2 regions of the Brevibacillus sp. genome follow, and region 1 is predicted to be linked to the other one. Evidence: riboswitches for the same ligand, from Rfam matches in the RefSeq annotation. Region 1 holds a riboswitch; the other holds the start of a gene.
The links. Region 1 has a riboswitch for thiamine pyrophosphate ahead of thiS (sulfur carrier protein ThiS). Riboswitches for the same ligand answer to the same signal wherever they lie in the genome.
Positions count from the first base shown of each region.

Region 2: it holds a riboswitch for thiamine pyrophosphate, as region 1 does, so the genes downstream of both, thiO (glycine oxidase ThiO) here and thiS (sulfur carrier protein ThiS) in region 1, are expected to answer to the same signal.

Region 1 is NZ_DOTK01000060.1:53,743-56,948, reverse strand. Features, by position in the region: gene DEP07_RS18570 (acetylornithine deacetylase) at 1-867, opposite strand, end outside; gene DEP07_RS18565 (thiazole synthase) at 860-1,630, opposite strand; gene thiS (sulfur carrier protein ThiS) at 1,636-1,839, opposite strand; TPP riboswitch at 2,051-2,161, opposite strand; gene kapB (sporulation phosphorelay system protein KapB) at 2,203-2,586, opposite strand; gene DEP07_RS18550 (alanyl-tRNA editing protein) at 2,629-3,206, opposite strand, start outside.
Region 2 is NZ_DOTK01000066.1:68,382-71,587, forward strand. Features, by position in the region: gene DEP07_RS20165 (hypothetical protein) at 1-113, opposite strand, end outside; gene thiO (glycine oxidase ThiO) at 192-1,328, opposite strand; TPP riboswitch at 1,456-1,572, opposite strand; gene DEP07_RS27770 (excisionase family DNA-binding protein) at 1,637-1,855, opposite strand; partial or broken gene DEP07_RS20175 (glucose-6-phosphate isomerase) at 1,877-3,206, opposite strand, start outside.

The sequences.
Region 1 (3,206 bases):
ATAAAAGTGAACCGTAATCCACAAGGCGCAACGGTCGGCGATAAAAGCCGCGTGTCGGCCTCCTTCGATGACGGCCGGGTTGATGGTGTTGCTGCCGGCAGGAAAACCGGGATACGCTTTCATCACAGCCCAGTCGCGCTCCAGCTCTTGCAGAGCCGAGATTACCTTCATCATTTTCTCAATCGCAGAAGCTCCGCGCACTCGTCCTCCGGCATGGATCGTCTGTGCCCGCATGCCGTCGTGCAACGTAGTCGGGCTTTCAATCGTAATCCAGCCAGTGATGACGCCGCCCTGCCCTTGCATATGCAGGTTGCTCGTGTCGACGACGACTGCGTAGTCAGCCTGGTAGCCGCGTTCAATGGCAACGAGCGTCCCCGCCTCTCCGGCTTCCTCTCCGATCACGGATTGGAACAGCAGATCGCCTGCCAGCTCGACGCCATGCTCGCGAAGCATTTGGATGGCGAACAAACTCGCAGCGAGCCCGCCCTTCATGTCCGCGACCCCGCGTCCGTACAAGCGACCGTCTGCGCCGAGCGTCAGCGAAAAGGGCGGATACGTCCAGCCCGTTTCGTCTCCAACCTCGGCCACATCGATATGCCCATTGACAATCAGGCTGTTTGCCCGCGCCGAATCACGGCCCGAAAGACGACCTACCACGTTGTCGTCGCCGGGGTAAACCTGGAAGCGATCCACCGCAAAGCCCATGTCTGCAAGCTGGCTTGCGATGACGGATTGCGCCTCGTCGCTGTTTCGCGCGGGCGGACTGACGGTCGGCTGGGAAACGAGCTTTGCCAACAGGGCGAACAGCTCGTCCTTGCGATTGGCGATCGACTCTACCGCTTCTGTCAGACGATCCACGCTACTCAATCATCCCTTCCACCGGGCTGCTCGCTTGCGCGTAACGTTTTTTCGGGATGCGTCCTGCCAAAAAGCCTTTGCGTCCCGCTTCTACGCCCAGCTTCATCGCTTCTGCCATCAAAACCGGATTGTCCGCGAGAGCAACAGCCGTATTCAACAAGACACCGTCTGCGCCCAGCTCCATTGCTTTCGCGCAATCTGCCGGAGAACCGATTCCCGCATCGACGATGATCGGCACTTTGGCGTCCTCGATGATGAAGCGCAAGTTGTTTTCGTTGACGATTCCCTGGCCAGAACCGATCGGCGACGCTCCTGGCATGACGGCATGAACGCCTACATCCTGCAAGCGCTTGGCGAGAATCGGATCGTCGTTCGTGTAAGTCAACACGATGAAGCCTTCCTCGACCAAAATTTTCGACGCTTCCAATGTGCCGATCGGATCAGGCAGCAATGTTTTCGGGTCACCGATGACCTCTACCTTGATCATGTCGCACAAGCCGGACGCTTTCGCCAGGCGGGCGATGCGCACCGCTTCCTCGGCTGTATAGGCTCCTGCTGTATTTGGCAGCAGAGTGAATTTTTTCAGATCGAGCTGTTCCAAAAAGTTCGGTTCTTGCGGATTTTCCAAATTCAGTCGGCGAATGGCGAACGTCAAAATTTCCGCTTCCGACACTTCCACCGCTTTCCCTTGCGTTTCCAAGTCTGCGAATTTTCCAGTCCCGAGCAACAAACGGGAGCGAAACTCGTAAGGTCCAATTTTCAAAGTATCCATGATGATCATCCTCCTCCGACAAAATGAACGATTTCGATGCGGTCTCCATCGGCAATCGGCGTTTGTTCATACAGGGAGCGGTCGATAATTTCTCCGTTGCGCTCCACGACCACGATTTTCTCTTGCAGGGAATACGAAGCGAGCAAAGCGCGAACCGTATTGATTTCGGCCGAAAGCTCTGCTGTTTTTCCATTCAGCACAACAACCATTGTATTCCTCCTTCTTGGTGGCACTTGCCGAGGGACAAAAAACGGCTTCCCTCGCCTGCCGGAAGTCACTCCAGTCAAACGGTGGAAGCCGTATACGTATCCAAACGGACAGATGGAATAAAAAAACCATCCGCCGTGGGATGGTTGAGTTGATCTCATCAACTGGTGCGCATCCTCTGCGAAAAATCTCGCAAACGACCGCCCTAGTGAAATCGATTCATATACCTCTTCCTCCGCTGGCATGACCCAGGTCAGGTTCAACGGTCAGTAACACACTCGTTACAATCTCAGCCAACGACGCTCGGCCCCCGTTTGGTAGTAAACCTATGCAATTGTCTTACGTTCGAGTATTACAGTACCACTCTATTTCGGGTTTGTAAAGGTTTCCTTGTGCATTGCTTCCAGTTCCGTCAGGCAGCGCTGTGCCCAAGCCGCCATTTTTCTCAGCTTGTCCATCTCGCTCTCCATGGCGATGCGCACAGATTCTTTGTACTCGGGCACCTCGCCGTTGTAACGCATCACTGCCGACACCGGGGCCATGAATTTTTCCAGATAAGAAAGCGCTGGACGCTGGTGGAACAGCGGCACGTCTACTTCATAGGAAGTGTGCAGATCGCCCTGTTGCGGGTACTTCGTCACCGCCAGCACTTTGACCAAAAGTTTTGTATCGTGAATTTCCAGCACTTCGGCGATGTATTCTCCTGTCCGCTGTTTGACGCGGACTTTGTCTCCGGGATTCCAGAACATGATAGACTCCTCCTTGCATTGTCGTTATGGTTGCGCGTCGTATTAAGCCAGCAGCTGGGCAAGCAGCTTGCGCGCGTGGGCAATTACTTCGTCAGCATGCGGCTCGGACTGTCCGCCGCCTTGGGCCATCGCCGGGTTGCCGCCGCCTTTTCCGGCAATCAATGGCAAGGTGTCTTTGATCAGCTGATTCACGGCGACATTGACTTCTTGCCCGCGTGCAAACACAAGCTGGGTTTTGTCGTCTGTTGCAGCCGCGAGCAGGCAGACGGCATCTGGAGCTTCCGCGACCATCAACTGGGCAAACTGCTGCAATTGCTGGATTGATTTGTCCGGGAACACACGGGCGATCACGCGCGCGCCACCCTCCCGCTCAGCCGTGGCGAGCTGTTTTCGCACCTCGACCTCAAGCAATTGTTTTTCCACTTCGGCGAGCTTGGCTTTTAGCGAATCGCGCTCGGACAAAACACGCTCCGCCTGGGCGATCAGCTCGGCCTCGCTCGTGACGAGCAGCTTGGCCAGTTCGCGGACAGTCGCCTGCTTGCGCGTGTAATCCCGCAAAGCGCGCAAACCGCAAATAAATTCCAGGCGGATGTTCCCGCGATGTCGCTCCCAGCCGAGGA
Region 2 (3,206 bases), on a different contig from region 1:
CGCACTTTTTTCTCGACGTGTTCTTTGCATATGTTGTGCACATTTTCGCGCATATCCTTGATCAGACTGACCGTCTGGACGTCAGCCTGGTACAGGTTTTTTTCATCCTGCATGGAAACTCCTCCCCTTCTGGTGCTCTTTATTACCATATACATGTGCCCATGGGGAGGTGTTCCGGTTTGCAGGCAAGACTAGCCCATTTTATGTGCGCTGACGTTTTCTTCTGTTACGAAGCGCGCAGGCAAAAACGGGGCGAGCTGCTCCCGCTCTCCTTTTTCCAGATAGTCCGCCATCCACTTCGCTGTGGCGGGCGAGAGCAAAATGCCGTTGCGGAAGTGCCCTCCGGCAATCGACAGCCCTTCCCATCCAGGTACAGGCCCAAGCAATGGCTTGCCATCCGCCGTAGCTGGCCGCAATCCGCCCCACGCCTCCAGAAAAGCGGCTGAATGCAAGGCCGGAACGTACGGCATGACCCCGTTCAGGATGCTGGCTAACCCCGCCATCGTCACTTCGCGCTGAAAGCCGCTCTCGTCTTCTGTTGCGCCAAGCACGATTTTGCCGTCTTTTTTCGGCGTCACATATCCCGTCGTGCCAAAAATGACGGTGCGCAGCGGAATGCCGACAGAGGAAACAGCGGCAATCTGACCGCGAACCGGACGCACCGGAACCGACACACCCAGCAAGTCCAGCATGACACCTGCCCACGCTCCCGAAGTGATCACCGTATGCGCGGCGCGCAACGGCCCGAGCGAGCTGTCCACGCCAACTACTTTCCCGCCTTTTACCGCGATGCCGCTCACGACACAGCCGGAATGCAGCACAACTCCTTGCAGCTTGCACGCTGTCACCAAAGCGCGAAGCAACATGCGATTGTTGATGTGCCCCTCGTACGGGGAGTAAATCGCTGCCTGCGCTTTGTCTGTCAACAGCGGCTCCACCTCCGCCAATTGCTGCCTTTCCGTCAAAAAGTGCACGCTATGCCCCGCGTCCTTTTGCCAGCGAAATTTCTCTGCCAACTGTGCTTGCTCACCATCGTCGAGCGCGACTGTGAGCAGCCCCTCCAGGCTGAGCTGTACATCGCCCCCGGTAAACTCCTCCAACTCTTGCGCCCACTGCGGATAATAAGCCAGCGACGTCATGCCGAAATCGAGCATGGGACCGGGCGCTGTAAACTCCTTCAACGGCGCGAGCATGCCCGCTGCTGCCGAGGACGCCTGTCCGCCCCATTCTCCTTGCTCAACCAACGTGACGCCCATCCCTCTGCGCGACAATTCATACGCCAGACTTAAACCGATAACTCCTCCACCCACTATGAGACAATCGCCCACGTTTTTCTCTCCTCGCTGTTGTGATCTCTCTCCTGATCCAAGTTGAACAGGGCAACATACAAAAAGCCCACCCGTTCCCAAGCAGGAAAAGGTGGGCTTCATACGCCGTATAGCCAAAGAAAAAAGCGCTGTTCGCCGGCAACCGTATCCCTGCGCCGGCATGATCCGGATCAGGTGCAATGGGTCGACGGTCGTATGCTTCCATCCTCTCAGCCCCGCGTGAAGGACTCCCCAAGTTGCTTCTTTACATATTCATTTCACCAACCAAGTATAGTCCTCCTGGCCGCCAGTGACAAGATGCTATACGCTCAATCCTCGTCTTTTACATCGTAGCTCTCCGGAACCGTCTCATGGCGCGCTGCCTCCTCGAACTCGCGGAGCTTGCGCATTTCTTCCATATGATGGTTGAACTGTTCCTTGTTGATGACGTACTCGTAGCCGTCGTGCAGAGCGCGAATCTTGCCCTGGTGAATCTTTTCCAAAATAAACGTTTCCGGAAGCTCCAAGTACGCTGCTGTCTCTTCCACGGTCAAATATGTCTTGTTATCGCGCAATCTTGCCTCCAATTCCGCTTTCTGCTGCTCGAATCCAGGTTTGCCCAAAAGAGCGAACATGTTGGCCTTGTACGCCTCCACCCCGGGCTGGTCAAACGGATTGACGCCCAATAAATAGCCGCTGATTCCGCACGCCTTTTCAAAAAAGTAGATCAAGGCCCCGAGGTGATACGCCGTCGCCTCTGGCATCTCGACAAGCAGGTTCGGCACGCCGCCATCCACGTGGGCGAGCACCGTCCCTTCGAAAGCCTTTTTATTGACAAATCCCATCCGCTTGCCGGACAAAAAGTTCAGTCCGTCCACATCAAGCGGGTCTTCTTCTACCGTGACATCGATGGCTGGCTTGTTTACGGTTACCACTGTCTCGAACAAGTGTCGCATGCCGTCCTGTATGTACTGCCCCAAGGAATGCAAGTCTGTGGAAAATTCGGCAGCGGCGGGAAAAATTCCTTTGCCATCCTTGCCTTCCGACTCCCCGAAAAGCTGTTTCCACCATTCGGCGAAAAACCGGAACTGCGGCTCGTAGCTGACCAGAAGCTCCACCGTTTTGCCTTTGCGGTACAGGGCGTTGCGAATCGCCGCATACTGGTAGCACGGATTTTCGGCCAAATCCATGACCATGTACCGCTCGCTCGCATCTTGCGCTCCTTTCATCAGGGCATCCATATCGGCGCCGCTCACGGCGATCGGCAATAGTCCGACTGCTGTCAGGACAGAAAAACGCCCGCCGATGTCATCGGGAATGACAAAGCTCTCGTAGCCCTCATCTTCCGCAAGCTTTTTCAAGGCCCCCCGCGCTTTGTCCGTCGTAATGTAAATTCGCTTCTTCGCCTGCTCGCGGCCGTACTTGTTTTCCAGCCAATTGCGCAACAGCCGAAAAGCTATAGCAGGCTCTGTCGTCGTGCCCGATTTGGAGATGACGTTGATGGAGACGTCTTTGCCTTCCAACACGTCCATCAGATGAGAGATATACACCGGACTAATATTGTTGCCGACAAAATAAATTTCCGGCGATCGCCGCTTCGACTTCGGCAGCAAGTTGTAAAAGCTGTGGCCCAATACGTCCAGTACAGCTTTCGCTCCTAAATATGAACCTCCGATTCCAATTACCAAAAGCACATCTGAGTCAGCCTGGATACGTGCCGCCGCCTGGCGAATCCGCTCATACTCGACGCGGTCGTATTTGTTCGGCCAATCTACCCAGCCAAGATAGTCTCTGCCTGGACCCGTTCTTTTGTGCAACATTTCATGCGCCTGCCCGATTGCTGGCGCAAGCTGCTCCCATTCATGCTGTCTCACAAAGCCGCGTGCATTGGAATAATCA